4 regions of the Massilia phyllosphaerae genome follow, and region 3 is predicted to be linked to each of the others. Evidence: riboswitches for the same ligand, from Rfam matches in the RefSeq annotation. Region 3 holds a riboswitch; each other region holds the start of a gene.
The links. A riboswitch is a leader RNA that binds a small molecule or an ion and turns the genes downstream of it on or off. The one in region 3 is predicted to bind cobalamin.
Positions count from the first base shown of each region.

Region 1: it holds a riboswitch for cobalamin, as region 3 does, so the genes downstream of both, U1H99_RS29845 (TonB-dependent receptor plug domain-containing protein) here and U1H99_RS18390 (TonB-dependent receptor) in region 3, are expected to answer to the same signal.
Region 2: it holds a riboswitch for cobalamin, as region 3 does, so the genes downstream of both, U1H99_RS29630 (TonB-dependent receptor) here and U1H99_RS18390 (TonB-dependent receptor) in region 3, are expected to answer to the same signal.
Region 4: it holds a riboswitch for cobalamin, as region 3 does, so the genes downstream of both, U1H99_RS15385 (energy-coupling factor ABC transporter permease) here and U1H99_RS18390 (TonB-dependent receptor) in region 3, are expected to answer to the same signal.

Region 1 is NZ_JAXSQX010000017.1:8,737-14,704, forward strand. It holds gene U1H99_RS29840 (FecCD family ABC transporter permease) at 1-548, opposite strand, end outside; gene U1H99_RS29845 (TonB-dependent receptor plug domain-containing protein) at 569-2,428, opposite strand; cobalamin riboswitch at 2,503-2,724, opposite strand; gene U1H99_RS29850 (histidine phosphatase family protein) at 2,743-3,300, opposite strand; gene U1H99_RS29855 (adenosylcobinamide-GDP ribazoletransferase) at 3,309-4,082, opposite strand; gene cobT (nicotinate-nucleotide--dimethylbenzimidazole phosphoribosyltransferase) at 4,087-5,136, opposite strand; rRNA gene U1H99_RS29865 (16S ribosomal RNA) at 5,611-5,968, shown strand, end outside.
Region 2 is NZ_JAXSQX010000014.1:254-5,931, forward strand. It holds partial or broken gene U1H99_RS29625 (PepSY domain-containing protein) at 1-105, opposite strand, end outside; gene U1H99_RS29630 (TonB-dependent receptor) at 112-2,238, opposite strand; cobalamin riboswitch at 2,396-2,611, opposite strand; gene U1H99_RS29635 (TolC family protein) at 3,645-5,150, shown strand; gene U1H99_RS29640 (efflux RND transporter periplasmic adaptor subunit) at 5,156-5,678, shown strand, end outside.
Region 3 is NZ_JAXSQX010000004.1:567,405-573,372, reverse strand. It holds gene U1H99_RS18390 (TonB-dependent receptor) at 1-1,511, opposite strand, end outside; cobalamin riboswitch at 1,586-1,976, opposite strand; gene U1H99_RS18385 (hypothetical protein) at 1,997-2,320, opposite strand; gene U1H99_RS18380 (hypothetical protein) at 2,414-2,923, shown strand; gene U1H99_RS18375 (ANTAR domain-containing response regulator) at 3,175-3,813, shown strand; gene U1H99_RS18370 (GlxA family transcriptional regulator) at 3,815-4,825, opposite strand; gene U1H99_RS18365 (S-(hydroxymethyl)glutathione dehydrogenase/class III alcohol dehydrogenase) at 4,967-5,968, shown strand, end outside.
Region 4 is NZ_JAXSQX010000003.1:622,922-628,889, reverse strand. It holds gene U1H99_RS15400 (energy-coupling factor ABC transporter ATP-binding protein) at 1-802, opposite strand, end outside; gene cbiQ (cobalt ECF transporter T component CbiQ) at 799-1,533, opposite strand; gene U1H99_RS15390 (energy-coupling factor ABC transporter substrate-binding protein) at 1,523-1,861, opposite strand; gene U1H99_RS15385 (energy-coupling factor ABC transporter permease) at 1,858-2,538, opposite strand; cobalamin riboswitch at 2,667-2,878, opposite strand; gene U1H99_RS15380 (DUF1428 domain-containing protein) at 3,080-3,439, shown strand; gene U1H99_RS15375 (hypothetical protein) at 4,031-5,215, shown strand; gene U1H99_RS15370 (hypothetical protein) at 5,608-5,772, opposite strand; gene ssb (single-stranded DNA-binding protein) at 5,904-5,968, opposite strand, start outside.

The DNA.
Region 1 (5,968 bases), on a different contig from region 3:
AGCATCAGCGTGACCAGCGCCATGCAGCTCGACGACAGGATCACGCCGGTCAGCAGCAGCATCGAGGTGCCTCCCTCGATAGCGGCGCCGCTGCGCATGTCGCGCCGCGCGAACAGGTACAAAAGCATCGCCACGCCGACGGCGCCGGCCAAAGCCGCCGCGTCGACCGTGGCCGCCGCGCACATCAGCAGCAGCGCCAGCAGGGCGCCGACCGAGGCGCCGGCCGAGATCCCTAATATATATGGATCGGCCAGCGGGTTGCGCAGCAGCGCCTGCATCATGACGCCGGCCAGGGCCAGCGCGCCGCCGGTGACGAAGGCGGTGAGGGCGCGGCCGGCGCGCAGCTCCAGCAGCGTCGCCGCCATCGAGTCGCTCCGGCCATGCAGCACCTGGACCAGCGCAGCCGGCAGCTCGTCCGGTGCGATGGCGATCGAGCCCGTCATGCCGGCCACCAGCAGGCTGGCGACGGCCGCGAGCAGCAGCGCGCCGACGATCAGGAGGGCGCGCTGGGGCAATGGACGCGGAGGACGGGCTTGGGCTGGATGCATGCGGTGCGGTTGGTAATGGATTAGCGGACGCCGTAGCGTAGCGCCGCGAACCAGCTGCGTCCGGCGGTGCCGTAGTTGCGCGCCAGTTCGTAGCGCTTGTCGGCCGCGTTGTCGAGGCGGACCAGCAGCGACCAGTCGGGATTGAAACGCCAGCTGGTGGTCAGGTTCAGCAGGCCATAGCCGCCGAGGCGGTTCCTGTTGGCGGCGTCATCGAAGCGCTGGCCGGAGGCCTGCAGTTCGATGCCGCTCTCCAGCCGGCCGGTCGTGTGGCTGGCGCTGAGGTTGACGTGACGGCGTGCGCGCCGGGCCAGCTGCTTGCCGGTGGTCTCGTCGCGCGGATCCTGGAAGTCGGCACTGGCGCGCAGGTCGATACCCTTGATCCGGCTGGTGGCCGACAGCGTCCAGCCTTCGAGCAGCGCGTGGTTGACGTTGTAGGCGCAGCTGCCGGTCCGGCTTGGGCAGGGGTTGACCGTGACGATCATGTCGGTCAGGCGGTTGCGGTAGTAACCGGCCTGCAGTTCGCCGCCCGATACCTGGTAGCGCAGCGCAGCTTCGGCATTGCGGCCCTGTTCCGGCTTGTTGCTGGGCAGGCCGTAGCCGGGGTAATACAGTTCGTTGAAGGTCGGGGCGCGGAAGCTGGTGCCGACGCTGGCGCTGGCGCGCAGCTGGCGGCTGAATTCGTAGGCATAGCCGGCCGCGCCGGTGGTCTTCGCGCCGTACACCGAGTGGTCGTTGCGCGCGCTGAGGTCGACCAGGTGGCTGCCGCGGCGCAGGTCGTAGGAAGCGGCCACCGAGTTGGTGACGCGGCTGCCGTTCAACGGACTCGGGGGACTGGTCGGGGTAGCGGCGCCGGAGGTGGACAGCACGGATTCCTTGCGGTGGGCCGCCAGCAGCTGCAGGGTGTCGGCACCGATGGCGAACGTATTGTGCCAGGTGATTTCATCCTGGCGCGTGTTGATCTGGCTGGCGTCCGCGGGCGCGGCGCCGCCGAAGTTGCCCAGCCTGTCGCTGGAGCGCGCCCACTGCAGGCTGCTGCGCCAGTTGGGCTGGATGCGGCCGTCGAGGAAGGCGGCGTAGCTGTCGATGTCCTGGAAGTTGCGGGCGTCAAAGGCGGCTGCACCATTGTCGTACTGGGCGCGCAGGCGGCTCTTCAGGAACTGGACGCCGGCGTCGATACCTTCGGCCAGCCGCACCGCGATGCGGCCGTTGGCGCTGTTGCGGCTGTAGCCGTCGTCGTCCGGGTTGTAGCCGAATGCGCCGGGGCGGGTCGCGGAGAAGCCGTCCGCTTCCTCGTGGGCAGTGCCGAATGCGTAGCTGACGATGCCGCTCGCACCATGGATGGCGGCGTCGTACTGGCGGGTGCCGTAGCTGCCGCCGCCGAGGCTGGCGTCCAGTTGCGGCGCGCCGGCGCTTTTACGGGTGAAGATCTGGACCACGCCGCCGATCGCATCCGCGCCGTACAGGGTGCTCAGGGGACCGTAGACGACTTCGATGTGATCGATGGCCGACAGCGGAATCGCATTCCAGCTGGCCGCGCCGCTGGTCGAGGAGCCGATGCGCACGCCGTCGATCAGGACCACGACCTGGTTGCTGTTGGCGCCGCGCAGGAACACGCTGGTGCTGGCGCCCGGGCCGCCGTTGCGGACGATCTCGATGCCGCGCTGGCGCGCCAGGACGTCGGCAACCGAGCCGGCGCCGGCTCGCGCGATCTCGTCGCGACCGATGACGGTGGTGTCGGCGATGACCTGGTCGGCACGCTCGGGCGTGCGGGTGGCGGTGACGACGACGGTCTCCGGCGCAGAATCGGGCGCAGCGAAGGCGGTGGAGGCAGAAAGGGCAAGGGCCAATGCGGCGGCTTGCCGTGGAACTCGGTGGTGCATGATGGTCGTTCTTGGTTTGACAACCAGCCGGCGTCCCCGCCGGCCAGATTGAACAGAAGCGCCACGGCATGCCGGCGCGCTTCCACCTTTTGGCCGGTATCCGGGCTGGCAAGTATGGCCGTCCGACCTTCCCATGCGTACGCACAGTGGTGTGTGAGGACGGTTGCCGCATCCATGACGCGGCACTTGCTTACCGTTGCGGGGGCAGCACACGTTCAACTCTTCGCGAGCTTCGTGTTTCCCGTTTAACTGCACCTGTGAGCACAGGCGCGAGCACCAAAACGGCGTCATTATACGGTCGCGCCGGCGCCTTGTCAGAACTCCAGCACCAGAATTTCGCCATAGCCGATGCGGTGCGGCGTGGCGGCGGCCTGCAGCGCGGCCTGTTCCAGGGGCAGGCCGGACTGCATCGCCAGCAGCAGGCGGATGGTGCCGGCATGGCAGATCACCAGTGCTTCCGCGCCCCCGTCGGCACTGGCGCCGGTCCGCACGGTGTCGACGAAGCCGGCCACGCGGCGTGCGACGTCGAGCACGTTCTCGGCGCCACCGGGCCGATGGTGGAGCAGGTCATCGGCCCAGGCGTCGACTTCGCCGCGCGCGATGCCGGACCAGGGACGCATCTCCCAGCGGCCGAAATCCATCTCGGCCAGGCGCGCATCGATGTGCAGGCTGGCCGGTTGCAGGCGCCGGGCCAGCAGGGCGCAGCGCTGCAGCGGGCTGGCGTACACCGGCAGGCGACCGGGCAAGCCTTGCGCTTCCAGCGTCGCCTGCACGCGCGCCAGTTCGGCCGCGGCGACCGGGACGTCGGTCGCGCCGTAGCAGAGGCCGGGCGCGACGTCGGGTTGAGGGTGGCGCACCAGGTGCAGCTTCATGCGGCGCCTCAGGCACCGTGGCCGAGCGTGGCCAGCACCGTCATATAGATGAGGGCTTCCGCCACCTGCTGCACGGCGCCGAGGCAGTCGCCGGTGTAGCCGCCGAGGCGGCGCACGAATTTGCGGCCCAGCCACAGCGCTGCGGCCAGCGCGGCCAGTACGGCACCGCTCACTGCCGCAGGGGAGGTGAGGCCGGCGGCGAGCAGCACGGCGGCGGGCAGCAGGGCCGTCGCCGCGGCGATCGCGAATTCCGCGCCCGTCATCTGCTGTGCCAGCGGCTTGGCCTTGCCCTCGCCGCGCACGTACTCGAGTTTCCAGATCAGCGAGGTCGCCGCCAGGCGCGACAGCGGGTGGGCCAGGAACAGGGCCGCGATCGCCGCTTGCGGCGGCAGCATCGCCAGGCTCGAGAGCTTGGCGGCCAGCATGCAGACGATGCCGATCGCACCGTAGGCGCCGACCCGCGAATCCTTCATGATCTCGAGCACCCGTTCCCGCGTCATTCCGCCGCCGAGGCCATCGCAGGTATCGGCGAAGCCGTCTTCATGGAAGGCGCCGGTGGCGTAGATCGAGGCGGCGGTGGACAGCACCGCCGCCACCGGCGCCGGCAGCACCAGTGCCGCCGCCCAGTAGACGGCGGCGGCGATGGCCGCCACCACGCAGCCGACCAGCGGGAAGTAGCGCGACGCGTGCTGCAGCCAGCTGGCCTCGAAGCCGACCCAGGCCGGGATCGGCAGGCGGGTAAAGAATTGCAGCGCGATGAAGAAGAGGCGGATCTGCTGCATGGTTTTAGTCGTCAGCGTTCTTGCCGGTTTGCTCGCTGACGCTGGCCGAGGCAAAGGTCGCCATCTGGTCGAGGAAGTTGGCGGCCGCGTGCAGCAGCGGCAGGACGAGGGCGGCGCCGGTGCCTTCACCCAGGCGCAGGCCGAGCTGCAGCAGCGGCTTCGCCTCCAGTGCATCGAGCATGCGGCGGTGGCCGGCTTCGTCCGAGCAGTGGGCGAACACGCAGTAATCGAGGATCGCCGGTTCGATGCGCGCCGCCACCAGCAGGGCACTAGTCACGATGAAGCCGTCGATGAGCAGCACCTTGCGTTGCTGCGCCGCCTGCAGCATGGCGCCGGTCATCATCGCGATCTCGAAGCCGCCGAAAGCGGCCAGCACGTCGAGCGGATCGATGGCGGTGGCGTGCAGCGCGGCCGCGGCTTCGATCACGCGCTGCTTGTGCCGCACGCCCTCGTGCGACAGCCCGGTGCCGGCGCCGACGCAGGCCGCGACCGGGATGCCGGTCAGCTTGTGCATCAAAGCCGCGGCGGCGGTCGTATTGCCGATACCCATCTCGCCGAAGCCGATCACGTTGCCCGCCAGCTCGGCCACCAGCGCTGCGCCGGCGCCGATCGCGCTGGCGCATTGGGCGTCGCTCATGGCCGGCGCCTGGGCAAAGTTGCGGGTGCCGGCGGCGATCTTGCGGTCGATCAGGCCAGGGCGCGGACCGAATTCGTGGGCCACGCCGGCATCGACGATGTGCAAGGCGCAATCGTTCTGGCGTGCGAACACGTTGATGGCGGCCCCTTGGGACAGGAAGTTCTCGACCATTTGCCAAGTGACGTCCTGCGGATAGGCGGACACGCCTTCCGCCACCACGCCGTGGTCGCCGGCGAAGACCAGGATCGCCGGCCGCTCGACCGACACAGCCACGCTTTCCTGGATCAGTCCCATCTGTTTGGCGAGGCGCTCCAGCGTTCCCAGGCTGCCGAGCGGTTTGGTCTTATTGTCGATAGCAGCGTCGAGCTGGGCGGCGAGGGGAGGACTCGCGGTGGGAACGATATGAAAGGCGCTCATGCAGGTATGTTGTAGAGTTAATGAACCGGACAACGATAGCATGGCGCTTGGCCTTGCGAACACCGCAAGGCTTTGCTATAGTTCGCGTCCTGCTTCTGCAGCGCAGTAAAACGGCAACGAAATCAAGTAGTTGTGTTTGAATTTTCGGCAAGTCCGAAAGCGTTGAAGAAAAAGATGGAGTTGACGAGTTAAGCGAAACACTGCATAATCTCACTTCTCTGCTGCTGACGAACACAACGATTTGTCGCTAAGTAGCAAGACGCAGTACCGAATAAAGTTCTTTAAAAATTAACAGTCGATAAGTGTGGGCGTTTGATGAAGGTGCCAACAGCTGCGTAAGCGCTGTTGATTACTTAAATTATCAAATGTTCACAAAAGTATTAAGCGTTGTCCCAGCAATGGGATGACGGTCAGTATCTTGAGTGAGCGACTCGGTAGCAATACCGATGGCAGCAATGCCAACAAACAGAGATTAAACTGAAGAGTTTGATCCTGGCTCAGATTGAACGCTGGCGGCATGCTTTACACATGCAAGTCGAACGGCAGCGCGGGGCAACCTGGCGGCGAGTGGCGAACGGGTGAGTAATATATCGGAACGTACCCAAGAGTGGGGGATAACGTAGCGAAAGTTACGCTAATACCGCATACGATCTATGGATGAAAGTGGGGGATCGCAAGACCTCATGCTCCTGGAGCGGCCGATATCTGATTAGCTAGTTGGTGAGGTAAAGGCTCACCAAGGCGACGATCAGTAGCTGGTCTGAGAGGACGACCAGCCACACTGGAACTGAGACACGGTCCAGACTCCTACGGGAGGCAGCAGTGGGGAATT
Region 2 (5,678 bases), on a different contig from region 3:
GAAAGGCACGTAGTACATCACGATGCCGCTGGCAAACCACATCGCGAACAGCAGCGCCAGGCCGACGCCGAGCCACTTGTGCAGGAAGATCAGGGTCTTCTTCATCGCGGATCAGAAGCTGGTACGCGCCGTCAGCTGCAGGGTGCGAGGCGCTCCAAGCAGCCAGCGCACGCCACCGCTGCCCGACAGGGCGTAGTCGCGGTCGGCCAGGTTCTTGACGGCCAGGACCAGGGTCAACGCCGACGACTGGCGCCACGCCAGCGAGGCGTCGAGGACCGTGTAGGCCGGCAAGTTGGCGGTGTTCGCTGAATTAGACTGGCGCAGGCCCACGTAGCGTGCGCCCAGGCCCGCATCCCATTGCGGCAGGAAGCGGTAGCGGGTCCACAAGCTGGCCGTGCGCTCGGGCACGCCGGCCGGGGTATTGCCGTCGCGCGCCACAGGGACGCCGCCCACGATCTCCTTGAAATCGTCGTAGCGCGCGCGCAGCACGGCGGCGTTGGCGTCGATGGTCCAGCCGCGCAGCGGCTCGGCTACAAAGGCCAGTTCGAGGCCGGTCGACGACTGCTGGCCGACTTGCTGGGCCACGGAAGGATTGTCCGGATCGCGCGACAGCAGGTTGCGCTTCTCGATGCGGTAGGCGGCGACGGTCCACTCGCCCTTTACCGCCGGCATCCCACCCTTGGCGCCGAATTCCAGCTGCCGGCCACGCGTCAGGTCGTAGCTGACTGAGCCGTTCGGCAGCGACAGCGCGCCGCTCAGCGGATCGGTGGCGGTGCCGAACTGGCCATACAGCGACAACTGCGCGGCCGGCTTCCATACGGCACCCACGCGCCCCGTGACAGGATGATAGTCCTTGCCCAGTGCGACCCCTGTACGCAGGTCCAGGTTGTCGAAATTCATGGCGTCGCGGCGCAGGCCTGCCACCAGTTTCCAGTCCGCCGCGATGTCCAGCACATCCTCGGCAAAGAAGGCGCCGGTTGTCATCTCCGCGCGGCGGCTCGCGACGGTGGGGACCGGGCTGACGAAATAGCCGGGCATGAAATCGTGGGGATCGACCACGCTGGCGCCGCCGTAGGGCGAATTGTTGCTGTGGATGAGGCGCGTGCGATACCACTCGAGGCCGACCACCAGCCGGTTGGCGCGGCCGGCGATGCGGCCGTCGACAACTGCGTCGAAGCGATTGCCCGCCTGCTCCTGGTCATGCAGGATTTCCAGGTAGTCGCTCCGGTTGACGCGCGTGCCGGCGGCATTCAAGGCGTAGCTTTCTGCATTGCGCCAGTGGCGCTTGCTGGTGATGTAGTAGCTCTCGTTGCGCACGAGCAGACCGGGCGCGGCATGGTATTCGAGGCGCAGGCGGCCGACCCGGTCGTTGTAGCGCACCAGTGCGTTTTCGACGTTGAAGCTGGTACGGCGCAAGTCCGGGTCGAGCCGGCCGTTGCGCAGCGGCGTGCCGAAGTAGCGCGCGTCGTCGTTATGGCCGGCGTCCAGCGACCCCGTCGCCGTGAGGTCCTGGTTGATCCGCCATGCCAGCGCCGCGGACAAATTCTGCCGCTCGTAGCCGTTATCGCGCCGGTAGCCCCGGCTCTTGTCGGCATCCACGTAGACCGAATACGCGACGCCGTCCCCCGCCGGGCCGCTGACGCCGACGCCGCCCTGCACCGTATCGAAGGAACCGGCAGCCAGGAAAGCTTCGCCGCGCGTGCGGTCGAAGCGCGGCTTCCTGGTGACGTAGTTGACGGCGGCGCCGATGGCGCCGTCGCCGTACAGCACCGACGCTGGGCCGCGCAGCACTTCCACCGCTTCAAGGGGCCAGGTGGAAAACGGATAGGTGATCGTGCCGGCGGCGACGACCAGGCGAGTGCCGTCCACCAGCTGCGCCACCGAATTGTGGCCGCCGAAACCGCGCGCCGACAGGCTGGTGCCGCCATTGCCGGGCGCGGGGGATTCGCTCATGCCGGGCATGCGCACCACGACGTCCTGCGCGCGCGTGAGGCTGCGCTCGGCGATGTCGGCGCTGCCGAGCGTGCTCACGCTGGCGGGAGTGTCGCGTGCGCTGAGGCCGAGCCGCGAGCCGGTCTCGTTGCGGTCGTCCAGGGAAAAGGTGGCGCTGCGCGCCAGGCGGGTCTCGGTGATTTCCACCGTATTCAGCGCCTGCTCCTGGGCCGCACTGTTGGCGCCAACGGCGAGCGCGAGGGAACCGGCGGCCCAGGCGGCTTTCTGCCAGCGGGGGTTTTGCATGCTGTCGTTCATTTCTTGTCTTTCCAATGTGTGACCGGCGTTCTCCGCTTTCCTCTGCCCTTCGTATGAGCGCGCGCGCGCCCACGGGCATGCCATGCCCGGCAACAGGTACGAGAAAATCAGGAACGCCAAGGTGCGAGACCACACCCCGGGTCTCGCGCTTTCAAGGTGAACGGCCGGTCTTCTGGCTCGCCGTCTTCCTCCCCGGTCCTGCCTTCCCGCGCATGGCGCAGTGGCGTCGGACCGGTTCGTCAGGCTTACAGCAGCGGGGGCTGCGCCGGAATGGCGTGGGATGAGGATCCCGCGCTTCACCGGCTTCCCGTTTCACCCCGCCATCGGTCGATGGCGGGACACCGTTCACTCGAACGCGGAATTGTACAGACGGCGCGCGGGATTGTCAGTTTGAAATTGCCATCTATCAGCGATTGCCTGTGAGTTTGGCTGCCTACCGACGAAAGCCCGTACCAAGTTAATATCCCGGTCGGATTCGCGTTATGCTTGCAGCCTGATCTCTAGCTCAACTCACGTAATCCGGTTGAGCTCGCCGAGCTTTTAGAAAATCGGCCTATTGGTACCCTGGCAGGTGTTGGCTAATAGCATGTCATGCCGTGCCCGAGTTCACGCGATATCTATCCCACAATCTTCTCATTTCCAATATAAACTGATTTCTAATCAGGACCACGCGATTAACTAAACGCAGTCTGGTCACGGAGTAAATCTACTCCTTTCTGTGAAAGCGATCGCAGTAAAAACCATCAAACAGGCATTTCCACTAGAACCAGAAAAAGTCGTTAACCGACGATGACGTGTCGACCGGCGACGGTCATCGAAAAGCGACTGTCATACGAGTGATTATCGACCAGCGACTCAGCGCCAGCCCCTGGTCAATAGCAGACGGTTCGTTCGGATAGCATAGTGTCAAGGCGAAAAATCTCGCGGAGTGTCACGGATCTCCGCAATAAGCAAAAGCGAACTCGGCAAAAAGCCAGCAATGTCAACGGACGCGACCCTGACAGCGCGGGCCGCATAGCGACGCGAGATAGCGAATGATGTGATTCGCATGGCGCATACGATGACGCGAATGGCAGCGCTCACCTCTTAGAAAAAAAGGTCTGGTCTACCATCCTCAACCGACGATCGTAGCAAAAGGACAGGCAAATATGCAAAATAACAAGACCTGTTTTCTGGTTGACCAGATAACCAATTCATTCCTCTTATACGATTAGTCGCCACCATCCGAAAACTGTCTCTCCGTTGCCACGACGATGAAGAAAGCAAATTTAAACCGTGACAAGGGGTAACCGAGATCATAGAATTTTAGTGTTTCCTTGCATCAATAATCAATGCAAAGACAGGTAGTGCCGTCCACTGGGTCGAGCCATAACAGTCATAAACTATATTTCCACATGCCAATTCCTTCCAAGCGTTTCATTGTGGTCGCTTCGTTGTGCGCCCTTATCACACTCACCGGCTGCGCCACCACGCATACCCATCCCTTGAGCGCGGCCGACGTGGCATCGACGATCGCGGCCGATCGTGCACGCGCGCAGCAGGGTGTGGAGCCGTTACAGGGACCGTTATCGTTCGATGAGGCCGTTGCTCGCGCCATCAAATACAACCTCGATCGACGCGCACGCGCGCTGGAAGTCGCACTGGCGCAAGGGCAGCTGGATGCCGGCGCCTACGACGCGCTACCGAAATTGATGGCTGACGCCGGATATCGCTACCGCAACAACGACCTCATCACGCGTAGCATCGATTCCGTGACAGGCCAACCGTCGCTGGCGAATCCGTTTATCTCAAGCGACCGGGTGGCAACCACCTACGACCTGACGTTCACCTGGAGCCTGCTCGATTTCGGCCAAAGCTACTACGCTGCGCAGCAGAACGGCGATAAGGTACTCATCGCCGCTGAGCGGCGTCGCAAAGCCATGCACTTGTTGATACAGGACGTCCGCACCGCATTCTGGCGCACCGCCAGCGCGCAAAAGTTGCGTGGCGACGTCGAGGCGTCGATCATTGTCGCCGAGGAAGCGCTTGCCGATTCTCGCCAGGCCGAAGCAGAACGCCTACGCAACCCGGTGGACGCTTTGCGCTACCAACGCCAGCTGCTGGAAAATCTTCGTCTGCTTGAAGCGATCGACCAGGAACTGTCGTCGGCCAAAGTGGAACTCGCAGCACTGATCAACCTGCCGCTGACGCAGAACATCGTCGTCCAGGAAGCCGAAGAAAAAAGCGGCGCTGAGTGGCTGGCGATTCCCATCGAAAAAATGGAAGAACTGGCTCTGGCGAACAACCCTGACCTGCGCGAATCGATGTACAACGCCCGCGTCGCCTCAGTCGAAACGCGACGCACGCTGCTGAAGTTGTTCCCCGGCTTGTCGTTCAACTATGGCCGCCGCCACAGCAATGACAGCTACCTGATCTACCAGAACTGGAACGAGGCCGGCCTGCAGGTATCGTATAACTTGCTCGGCCTGCTGTCCGCGCCGGCGCAAAAGCGCCTCGCCGAGGCCGGCGTCGCGCTCGCCGACCAGCGCCGCGTGGCGACCCAGATGGCGGTTTTGGCCCAGGTGCACCTGGCACGCCTGCAATACCAGAACGCGCTGCGTCAGCTGGATCGCGCAGACGCCATCTGGAAAGTCGATAGCGAAATCGCGCGCCATGCCGCAAATCGCGGCGAAGTCCAGGCACAAAGCAAGCTCGACGTCGTGGCCAACCGAACCACAGTTCTTCTGAGTCATCTGCGACGCTACCAGGCGCTGGCCCAAGCCCAGGCCACGGCCGGCAAGCTCCAGGCTACACTTGGCCTGGAGCCGATGCTCGGCATGGCCGACGATGCGCCCCTTGCGGACCTGACCCGCGCGGTCAGCGCGTCGATGCGCGTTAATCCGACCCAAGCCAACCCTTGAACGCCATGAATCGATCTCATCCGCGCTGGACCGCGCTAGCGCTGCAATCCATCCTGGTCATGGCTGCGCAGCAGGCCACCGCCGCGTTGCCAGCCCAGCCACTCAAACCGACGTCGAGCGCGCTCGACCAGCGCGATATCCGCGCCCAGCTCTCGCCGCTGCGCTATACGACACTGGCGGCGGAATTCGGTGCCAAGGTGGACCGCCTGCCCGTCGCCGAGGGCGGAGCCTTCCGCGCCGGCGCCACGCTCATCAGCTTCGATTGCTCCATGCAGCAAGCCCAACTGATCAAGGCCAAGGCGGCGCTGTCAGCCGCGGAAATTGCCTGGAAAGCGAACCAGCGCCTGAACGAATTGAATTCGGTCGGCAAGGTCGAACTCGACGTCTCGGCGGCCGAGTCCGCAAAAGCCAGAGCTGAGGTCGCCGCCGGCACCACCCTCATGTCGAAGTGCCGGGTGACGGCCCCGTTCTCGGGACGTGTGGCCGAGCAAAAGGTGCGTGAACAGCAATACGTACAGGCGGGCCAGC
Region 3 (5,968 bases):
AGGCCCGCGACGATCTCGCTGCGCAGGCCGATCTCGGCGCCGCGGGTCTTCACCAGCGGCGTGACCGGCTCGACCGGCTCGCGCGCGCGCGGCGACAGCCGGGCCGTGGTGCCGCGCGCATCGTTGCTGTGAAAGCCTTCGCCGTAGTTGGCGAAGAATTCGGTCTTGTCCCATGGGCCGAGCACGAACGACAGCTTGGGCGAGGCGATGTGGTCGTCCGCGCTGCCGGCATTCTCGGCGATCGAGCTGCCGACCTTGAAGCGGTAGCGGTCGTAGCGCACGCCGGCGATGGAACGCAGCCACGGCGTCCATTGCACGGTGTTCTGGAACCACAGCGCGGCGCTGGCCTCCGACACCTGCGATTCGGCGATGGTGTCCAGCACGCGCTGGCGGGCGGTGGCGTACAGGCCGAGCGGGGCGATGCGGTCGAAGCGGCCCTGGATGCCGACGGCGTTGTTCATGGCGCGCTCGCCGAGCCGGCCGAACCAGGTGTGCGACAGATCGAAGCCGCCCATCTTGCGCCGTTCGGTCTGCAGGAACTGGTCGCCGTTCACCGGGTCGTCGAGGTAGTAGGTGAAGTCGTTGTACAGCGCCAGGTCGGAGCGCACCGCGTAGACATGCGCTTCGGTCAGCGTGTCAAGGCCGCGGCGGCGCCATTCGCCAGACAGGCTGTAGCGTGCCGTGCTGCCGCCGTCGCTGGGATCGACCGCGGCGAACCGGTCCAGGCTGCCGTCCTGCACCGCGCGCAGCGGAATCTGGCTGGTGGCGTGCCAGGCACCCTTGTAGCCCATCGCGGTCAGGCTGAAACGCTCGGCGGCGGTGCCGGCGCTGTAGCGCAGCAGGGCCGACGATTTGTGGAAAGCTTCCGGCGTCTGCCATGGGCCGTCGTTGTGCGCCAGTTCCAGCGCATACAGCAGGGTGCCGTTGCCGGCGCCGGTGGAGCCCGTGACCAGGCCGCGGCGGTAGGCGTTGGCGCCCGCGGTTAGGGCGGCGACGCCTTCGTCCAGCCTGTCGGCCAGGCCCAGGTGCGCGGAGCCGACCGAGGCGAAATCGCCTTCGTCGGCGTAGTAAGGGCCCTTGCGGTAGTGGATGTTCTTGACCAGTTCGGGGATCAGGAAATTCAGGTCGGTATAGCCCTGGCCATGCGCATGGGTGCGCATGTTGACCGGCATGCCGTCGACGAAGGTGGCGAAGTCGGTACCGTGGTCGAGGTTGAAGCCGCGCAGGAAGTACTGGTTGGCCTTGCCGTCGCCGCTGTGCTGGGTGACGATCACGCCGGGCACGAATTCGAGCACTTCGCCCGGCCGCAACGCCGGGCGGCTGGCAATCAATGCCGCCGTCACGCTGCCTTCGCTGGCGGCGTCGGAAGTGCCGACGCCGTTGTCGTAGTGGCCAAGCACGCGGACCGTGTTCTGGGTTTCCTGTGGCGGGTTCTCCGCCGGTTGTTGCGCATGCGCGTGCGCGGCCGCGCACAGCGCCCCGGCGACGCCGAGTATCACTCTGGTTTTCATAGGATGGATGTCAAGCTGCCGCCGCACCCACTTCCCCGTAAGCGCGGCTGAACGGTGCGCGCCGCCTCGCGGCCGCGCGTACCACCTGTCTGGCCGGTATCCGGGCTGGCAAGGCGGACCATCTCGCCTTCCCATGCTGTTAAGAGCCTGTCTCAGCAGGCGGAAGTCGCTGCTGGCGCGCCTGACGAGCGTGAGCGGCGTTGTTCGTCGTCGCATGGATCACCATGCTTCCTCCTCACGCCTTGCTCACACTCGCCATCCATCGCCATCCGCTTCTTCCCGCCTGCCGAGACAGGCTCTTGTGCACAGTGGCGTTCGAGATGGCCTGTCGTCAGCGACGACGCTTGCTTACCGTTGCGGGGGCAGCACACCCTGGCCTGCCGGTGGAACCGGCGCGGCCATGTGTTTCCCGTTTAACTGCGCGCTCGAGACAAGCGCGCGGGCACCAAACGCCGTCATTATAGTTGAGGCACCGTGGCGGCCGGTCAAAGCGCCGCGTACCAGCCCGCATACGGCGTGTTGGCCACCAGCTTGCGGTTGAAATCCGGTGCGCCGTCGTTCCACCAGACCGGGCCGCGTTCGCCCAGGCCGCGCTTGGCGTCGTCGACCGCGGCGCGGGCGCGCCGTTCGGCCTCGGGGTCGGCGGCCTTCTTCGCCGCGCCGACCTGGCGCCGGGCCTGCATCAGCGCATTGACCAGTGCCTGGCGCTGCGCCGGATCGAGATCGGGATTGCTCATGCGCCAGAGGCGGTCCTTGACGACGAAGTAGCGACCGTCCGGGGTGCTGGGGTAGTTGGCAGGGCTGGGCATGGGTCCACTATACGCAAAGAGGCTCATTGGCTGCGTCCGTCAGCGCCTGCGCGGGTGTACCATGCGGTTTCACCCGACTCCCTGGACGCCGCGATGCGCACGCCGACGACACGCCTCCTGTTCCCGCTCCTGGTCCTGCATTGCGCAGCCGGCTTCGCCTGCGCCATCGTCCCGCCCGAAAAGCAGGCCGAGACGCATGCGAAACACCTTGCGGCCTACAAGGCCGAAGTGGCGGCGGTCAAGGAGGAAGCCGACCTGATCTTCATGGGTTCGCTGAGCACGCTGACCTCGACCCCGGAAACCGTGACGTTAGCGTCGGGACAGTCCCGGGTGCTGCAGCACCACCAGGCGGTATTCCTGCCGTGGGAGCAGATCAAGGGCGTATACCGCGACGGCCAGGTGCTCGACTACACTACCGACAAGAACCGGGTAATGGTCGGCTGCGGTCCGGCATTCCGGACCCTGCCGAAGGAAAACGGGGCAGGGGAGGTCTACCTGGTGTACGCCCGCGAGGGCAGGATTCTGCGCACCAATCATATTCCGATGGATGCGCAGGTCCTGAGCGGCTACGAGGAAGCGGCCTTCCTGCGCGGCGGCGAGTAGCGGCGCTTAGTTTTCGCAGCCCACGACTTGATGCTGTCGCAGGCGGCTTTGGTCTGCACCAGGCCGTCGCCGTACTTTACAAAATTGATTGTCAATCGTGCGCGCGGGATGTTGCGTTATCGCTGGAATATGCAATTTGATTGACGAAGCGCCTTGCCGGCATGCTATATTTTTGGCCGTCGGATTTCGGTCATGTGGCATTGCATCCGCAATGATCGATTCACTTCCTTCTTCACGCGAGAACGATAACAATGAACGCGACCCTTTCCCCCCGCCGCCTGGTCCTGCTGGTCGACGACGATGCCATCCTGCTGGAATACCTGTCCACCGTCCTGAAGCATGCCGGCTACGACACGCTGGAAGCCGCTTCCGCGCCCGAGGCGCTGCAACGCATCGCCGAGCGCGAAGGCGACATCGCGCTGGCCCTGCTCGACATCAACATGCCCGGCATGTCCGGCCTCGACCTGGCGCGCCGCCTGAGGGACCACACCCAGGTCGCCTTCATGTTCCTGTCCTCGGTCGACGACGCCGAAACCGCGCGCCAGGCCGCCAGCCATGGCGCGGTCGGCTTCGTGGTCAAGCCGGTCGACGCCGCGCGCTTGCTGGCGGCCTTCGAATCGGCGCTGGCGCGCGCCGACGAGATCCGCCAGCTGCGCCGCACCGAAGCCAACCTGAACGCGGCGCTGGCCGCCGGCCGCGAAACCAGCCTGGCCGTCGGCTTGCTGATGGCGCGCTTCCAGACCGACCGCAACACCGCCTTCGAAGTCCTGCGCGATCACGCGCGCTCGAACCGGCGCAAGGTCAACGAAGTGGCCGAACAATTGATCGCGGCCGAGGAGCTGCTCAACAGCCTGCACGGGGCGTTTGCCGGGCGCCTGCGCAGCAAATAAGCTATTTGGCCGCGGACACGCCGGTGGTGGCGAAGCGTTCGCGGTACAAGGTGGGCGCGATGCCCATCCGTTTCTGGAACACGCGCCGCATCTGCGCTTCGCCGTTGAAGCCGGCGCGTGCCGCCACTGTCTTCAGCGGCAGCGCCAGGTCGGACAGCAATTGCTTGGCGCGCTCGAAGCGGCAGGTTGCGATGAATTCCTGGGTGCTCAGTCCGACTTCCTGCAGGAACACGCGGGCGAAGTGGCGCTCGCTCATCATGGCCTTTTGCGCCAGCTGGGCCACCGACAGCCGTTCGTGCAGGTTGTCCAGAATCCATTTCTGAATGTCGCGGATGCCGGGCCGTGCGGTCCGTTCGCTCAGCAGGTGCGAGCTGAACTGCGACTGGCCGCCGGGGCGTTTCAGGTAGACGACCATGTCGGTGGCGACCTGCAGCGCCAGTTCCTTGCCGAGGTCTTCCTCGACCAGCGCCAGCGCCAGGTCGATGCCGGCGGTGACGCCGGCAGAGGTCCACAGGTGGCCGTCGCGCACGAAGATGGCGTCGGCATCGACCGCCACGCCGGGGTAGTCGGCCTGCAGGGCGGCCGCCACGCTCCAGTGGGTGGCCGCCGCCTTGCCGTCCAGGACGCCGGCGGCGCTCAGGAAGAAGGCGCCGGAACACAGCGCCGCCAGGCGCTGCAGGCGGGTACAGGCACGCGCCACCCAGTCGACGATGGCGCCGCCCTCGGCCAGTGCCCCCCGGATATCGCGCGCACCGACCACGATGGCGGTATGCGGCAAGGCCCGGGGATCGAGCGCCCGGGTGGCCTGCAGCGACATCAGCGTATCGGAAGGGATGTTGCCCTCGCGTGTGGACACGACCTGGACGTCGTAGGCGGCCGCTTTACCGGCGCGCCGCAGGTGCACGTTGGCATATTCGAACACCGACATCGGGCCGATGGCTTCCATGGCCTTGAAGCCGGGGTAGACGATGATGTCGATGGTGATCGGTGCGCTGGCTGGCCTGTCTTGCATGGTTCCGCTAAAGATGTTGGGGGCTGGCAAATCCGGTCATTATTGCACCATTTTCTGCCATCTAAGGGTGTGCCCCTTGGCCGCAGGCGGGCTTGTGCGGATAATGGCCGCATCGCATAACCATCCAGGAAAGTATCGAACATGAAAACCAAGGCAGCGATTGCATGGCAGGCGGGTAAGCCGCTGACGATCGAGGAAGTCGAACTCGAAGGCCCGAAGGCGGGCGAGGTACTGGTCGAAGTCAAGGCGACCGGTATCTGTCATACCGACTACTACACGCTGTCCGGCGCCGATCCGGAAGGCTTGTTCCCGGCCATCCTCGGCCATGAAGGCGCCGGCGTGGTGGTCGACGTGGGCCCGGGCGTGACCAGCGTGCGCAAGGACGACCACGTCATCCCGCTGTACACCCCGGAATGCCGCCAGTGCAAATTCTGCCTGTCGCAAAAGACCAACCTGTGCCAGGCCATCCGCTCGACCCAGGGCCGCGGCCTGATGCCGGATGCGACCTCTCGCTTCTCGCTCGACGGCAAGCCGATCTATCACTACATGGGCACGTCGACCTTCTCGAACTACATCGTGGTGCCGGAAATCGCGCTGGCCAAGGTGCGCAGCGACGCCCCGTTCGACAAGATCTGCTACATCGGCTGCGGCGTCACCACCGGCATCGGCGCCGTGATCTTCACGGCGAAAGTGGAGGCGGGCGCCAACGTGGTCGTGTTCGGCCTGGGCGGCATCGGCCTGAACGTGATCCAGGCGGCGCGCATGGTCGGCGCCGACAAGATCATCGGCGTCGACATCAACCCGGACCGCGAAGACATGGCGCGCAAGTTCGGCATGACCCACTTCGTCAATCCGAAGGAAGTCGGCAACGTGGTCGACGCCATCGTCCAGCTGACCGACGGCGGCGCCGACTACTCGTTCGAGTGCATCGGCAACACCACCACCATGCGCCAGGCGCTGGAGTGCTGCCACAAGGGCTGGGGCCAGTCGATCATCATCGGCGTGGCCGAAGCCGGCGCCGAAATCTCGACCCGTCCGTTCCAGCTGGTCACCGGCCGCGAATGGAAAGGCTCGGCCTTCGGCGGCGCCCGCGGCCGCACCGACGTGCCGAAGATCGTCGACTGGTACATGGAGAACAAGATC
Region 4 (5,968 bases), on a different contig from region 3:
CGTCCACGCTGCGCGGCGCCTGCCCGGCCGGCAGCACGCCGCGCGTGACCAGGTGCGCATGCAGCGCCAGCGCCAGCGGCGGGCGCTGGCCGGCGGCGTCGAGCGCATCGACGTCGGCGCCGACCGCCTGCGCCGGCCCGGACGCGATCACGCGCCCACCCGCCATCAGGTGCAGGTCGTCGGCCCAGCCGTAGGCGAAATCGATGTCGTGGGTGGACAGCAGGATGGTCGTGCCGCGCGCCGCCAGGCGGTCCAGCAAGGCGGCCAGGTCATCCTGCATCGGCGCGTCGAGGCCAGCCATCGGTTCGTCCAGCAGCAGCACGTCCGGCGCCATCGCCAGCACGCCGGCGATGCAGACCCGCTTCTTTTGGCCAAAGCTGAGGTGGTGCACGGCGTGCCGCGCATGTCCGCCCAGCCCGACCGCATCGAGCGCGGCTTTTACGCGCGCGCGGACGGTGGGGGCGTCGAGGCCGAGGTTCAGCGGGCCAAAGGACACGTCTTCCTCGACCTGGGCCGAGAACAGCTGGCGCTCCGGATTCTGGAACACCAGGCCGACGCGGCGGCGCAGCTGCGTCAGCCCGCCGCGGCCATAGTCGTAAGGCTGGCCGTCCAGCAGCAGCCGGCCGGCGGTCGGGCGCAGCAGACCGTTCAGGTGCTGCAGCAGCGTGGTCTTGCCGGCGCCGTTGGCGCCCAGCAGCGCGTGACGGCGGCCGCGGCCCAGCGCCAGGCTGCAGTCGCGCAGGCCGCTGCTGCCGTCGGCAAAGGCGTGGCCGACCGCCTGCATCTCGATGATGCGATTCATACGCGGTCTCCGGCCGCGACCAGCAGCAATAGCGCCGCAGCCAATGCCGCCCACGCAGTCTGGCGGCGCGCCTGCGGGAACTCGGCCGGCAGGAAACGCAAGGTGCCCTGGTAGCCGCGCGCCTCGGCCGCCATCTGCAGGGCGCTGGCGCGCTGCCATACCTGCACCGCCATCTGCCCGGCCAGCAGGCCGGTCGAGCGCCAGGCGTGGCGCCAGCCGCGGTAACCGAGGCGCGCGCTCTGCGCCGTGACGCCCTCTTCCCAGGCCTGGCGCAGCACGAACAGCATGCGGTAGCACAGCGCCATCAAATCGAGCAGCAGTTCGGGCGTGCGCAGGCGGCGCAGCAGCGCCAGCAGGTCGGGCAGCGGCGTGGTCAGCACAAAACCGAGCAGCGCCGCCAGCATCGCCAGCGAACGCCCGGCGGTGCGTGCCACCGCCGGCCACATCGAATTAGCCCAGTGCCAGCTGCCGTCAACGCCGGGCGTCACCAGCATCGTCAGGCAGGACAGCAGCAGGAAGCCGAGCGGCGGCAAGGCCACCGCCACATAAGTCCGTAACGGTACGCGCGCGCCGATCAACGCGGCCAGTGCCAGCACGGCCGCCAGCACGGCCAGCGTGCCGGGACGCGTGGCGACCCAGGCCGCGCCCATGCCGCCCAGCGCGAACAGGGCCTTGGCCGAGGGGGCGACGCCCTGCCAGTGGCTGGCGTAGGCGGCCGTTTCAATCCGCACGTGGACCCTGCTCCGAAGATGCGACCGCAAGCTCGCTCTTGCGCGCACGCTCGCGCGCCACCGACAAACCGAGCCAGTAGCCGATCACGCCGGCGCCGATGGCAGCCTGCAGCGCGAACAGCAGCGAGGCGATCTCGCTGCTGGCCGGCTGGAACACCGGCGCGAACCAGGGTTTATAGTGCGGCGCGATGGTGCCGATGGCCTGCTGGGCGCGGTCGTCGGAGCCGCCAAATACGCCTTCGCTCCCGGGCGGCGCGCCGATCAGGCACAGCGGCAGCACGGTCAGCAGGACGATGGCCGCCCACAGCAGCCAGTTGCGCGTTTTCATGCGCCCTCCCGCGTGCGCAAGGCCATCACCGGCAGCGCGCGCAGCTCGTGCGCATTGAAGCGCGCCATCGCGTTCACCACCAGCACCGTCAACAGGCCTTCGCTGATGGCGATCGGCACCTGGGTCAGCGCGAAGATGCCGGCGAATTTGAGGAAGGAGGTGTCGAAACCGCCGACCGCATCCGGGAAGGCCAGCGCCAGTTGCGCCGACGTGGTGAGGTAGGTCGCCAGGTCACCCAGGCATGCGGCCAGGAACACGGCGACGGAGCGGCCCGCCCCCAGCTTTGCCGCGGCACGGAACACGGCGTAGGAAACGAACGGACCGACGATCGCCATCGAGAACACGTTGGCGCCGAGCGTGGTCAGGCCGCCGTGCGCCAGCAGCAGCGCCTGGAACAACAGCACGACGAAGCCCACCGGCACCATCGCCGCGGGGCCGAACAGCAGCGCGCCGAGGCCGACGCCGGTCGGGTGCGAGCAGCTGCCGGTGACCGACGGCAGTTTCAGGGCCGACAGCAAAAAGGCGAAGGCGGCGGCCACGCCGAGCAGCATGCGCCGCTCGGGATGCGCCTGCAAGCTGCGCCCCATCGAGCGCAGGCCCCAGGCCAGGAAGGGAACGGAAACGGCGGCCCAGCCGAGCGCATGCGCCGGCGGCAGAAAGCCTTCCATGATGTGCATTCGAAACCTCCCGTCGAATGGTCGATAAGGACACCAGACGGAGGCTGAAAAGACGGTCGACGGACGGGGAGCGGGACTGAAAGCGGGCGCGCAAGCCGGTCGACAGCGGCTTCCCGTCACCCCGGGGAATGGTGCTGACAATTCGGGCCGGTATTCTGGCTCGCCTTCGTCCTCCTCCGGGCCTTCCCACGATTGCGTCGCAGTGGCGTATTGCCGGAGTCGTCAGGCTTACAGCAGCGGGGGCTGCACCGGAATGACCGCATTTCTCATGCGGCGTCACCGGTTTCCCGTTTAACGCCATCCCCCGACGGGAATGGACGCACCCAAAGTCGGGATATTACACGGATGAGAACCCGCGTGCCAGTCTTGCCATGCCGGATTGTGGCTGGCGCGCCATCGGCAATGCCGCCTCGGCCCGGCCTGCCGGCGCGGCATTGATGCGTAGCCGGCCTTGATCTGCGCCTGATCCGACCGTCGCGGCGGCGGGATTTTCCTGCCGCCGCGACGGTCTATATCGGAGTACTCGTCACAGGAGAACGTCATGCCGTATGTCGATGGTTTTGTGGTGCCTGTTCCACGTGCCAAGCTGGACGCCTACAAGGACATGTCCAGGGCCGCAGGCAGGATCTGGCGCCAACACGGCGCACTCGAGTTCCGCGAATGCATCGGCGATGACGTCAAGCCGGGCAAGCTGACGTCGTTTCCGCAGAGCGTGCTGCTGGAGGATGGGGAGGTGGTGGCGTTTTCGTGGATCTTCTACGCATCGCGGGCCAAGCGCGACGAGGTCAACGACAAGGTGATGAAGGATCCGCGCATGGCCGAGTTCATGAAGCCGGAGAACATGCCTTTCGATGGCAAGCGGATGATTTATGGCGGGTTTGAGATGGTGGTGGATGTGTGATGCCGATTGCATAAAAAATCCCCGCAACCTGAAAAACTGCGGGGATTCTTTCATCGGTACGTGAAAAACGCGGCGCGATCAGAACGGTTATCCCCACCAAAATTGTGGGTTGCGCCGACCCGCCACTCCCGAAACGCCCTTGAGTTAGCACTGCATATGTTGGTTGCAGCATAAATCTTGGATTCCTCGGTCAAACAGCTGTTTTATCATCAGTTTGTGGGTAGCTGCTCATTCGCCAGTGGCTAGCCAGCTTTGGGGGAAATACGAGCGGCGCAACCGCGTCCGGCCGCCTATATGACAACGGCCGATCCGAATTCTGGTTTGGGTCGCCAAGGCCTACCCTAGAACGTGGATAGTAGGATCGACCTACTGGATTTCAGCGCCAGTTCATCAGGAATGAATGCGCAGCGGCAGAACATCGCCAGGATATTCTGATCGGCAGCGAATTCGCTGTAAATTTTGGGTGAGTCCTTAGTTCATCGTTTATGCAAGGTGCGTGATGCAGATCAAGCTTATTTGAAGCCCAAAAAGCTTGGTTCATGATCTGATGCCGGGGTAAGATTGACGCAGTCTAGGCATCTCTACATCATCATGACCTTCGTCGCCGTCTTGTATTCGGATACGCATCCGCTGATCTTGGTCGATTCTCTGATTTCGAGGCCGGCCAGCGCCGCCGGTGGCATTGCTACGCCGCTGCTCGATACGCTCGATACGCGAGGTGGACTTGGTTACCAGCCCGTGGGCCTGGGCCGCAAGTTTTGGCTGCTGCCGGACAGGAGTTTGTTTTTGTATTCCGGTACGGTCGGTTCGGCGCAAAAATTATTCGATTATTTGTGTACGCTCTTGTCGCCTACGCAGCCTTATGGCCGTGAGATACACCAAGATGCCAGGGAATTTCGTGCAAGGCGTACCGATAAAGCCTTTTCATTCCTGGTCGTGACGCCAAACGGCGAGGACGTCGAGCTGCACCACGATGGTGAGGTGCATCATGATGAGATTCCTACCTATGGTTACGTGCTGGCGATCGGCAGCGGCGCGAAAGAAGGGCTGGAGATTCTGCGGCGGCGTCCTGGCGTGGAGCCCGATTCATCGGATGCGGTAATCGGCAATGCGCTGAATGCGGCAGCGCGCCTGACGCAGGATTACCAGGACGACTGGGGTACCGGTTCGAAGATGTCAGCCGCGTCCTGCGGGGGCTATTTCGAGGTGGTTCCGCCGACAATGTACGAAAGAAGCTACGAATACCTGTATCGCGGTACGGCTCAGCTGTTTCTGAGGTGCGATATTCAAGGGATCCGCTTGAGCCGATTCATCGCTGCCCATCAAAAGGACGAAGAAACCGTCATCGTCGCCGGCAGCGATTTGGCCATTCCGATCGGGGATCTCGGATTTTCCGTTGACCCGGCATCATTACGTGAATATAAGATACGTGCCGATCAAAAGGACAGCGTCAATTCGGTGTCTTTCGACGGCCATTTGTCGTTCGGACATATCGCGTTCCTGATCATTTACGTCGAGGGCTTGCCTGATTGCGGGTTGGCGCATCATGCGTTCCGCACGCTCAGCGTATCGAGCCGCGGTGGCGATCCCATTGCGCTGTTACAGGAGAACGACGACCCTTGGCGGGTCGATGCCACGGGATCGCGGGTCAGCATCGGCCATGTCCTGTTCGAGATTATGGCGATGAAGCCGGCTGACAGTCCTTTGCGCCAGATAACTGATCGCGTCAGAAAGCACATGGTTTGCGGGCGCTGCGCGAGCGACGGGGTGAGCTGACACGTGCTGAGTCGAGCGGCGAGCGAAGGATGGTCAGGCTTCGCATTCTTGGTAGTTTGGGTCCGCTGTTGCGTTTAACCCGCCGGTAATTAATAGCGCCTCAAAGACGAATTTTGGTGACGGGGCCTGGACATTAAAGTCTCTTAGTGCTTATTGACCTTCCTGCGAATGGCGGCGGTACTTAACGCGCGGGGAGGGAGAAATGACCGACTGAAGATTTGTGTCCATAAACGAATTTGTGGACACAATTGATTGTGCCGAAAATTCAATCATGGCCGAGTTACCTTTTGCTCGTCCAGACGGTGTTCAGTAGACGCTTACAGTTAAAAACACTTCAAGGTCTGATCTGTCCATAAGCTCCAGAGCCAAGCGCTCTGGTGACGGCCGGGTTGCTAAGGTGTGCGCGCCGGTACTTGACACTGCTTTAAGCTGGCGGCGATCTGATCAAGCGCATCAGTCGTCTTCTTGATCAAGTAATCCGGCGCGGTGCCGGTCATGCCCCACTTAGCAAGGTGCTGCTCGAACATGAACGAACTGGTTGCGACGAATTTCGTCATCTATCAACCTTTTTTGCCAAGTAGTAGTTGAGCTGGAACCACACTAAACCACAAAACAATGTGTTGGTAAAGAAAAGCCCACATTCCTCACGGAAGTGGGCTTTATCAACAAAAATATAACGATATGGGCCTCAGAACGGAATATCGTCATCCATATCCGAGAAGTTCGCAGCCGGCTTCGGTTGCGGACGGGCTG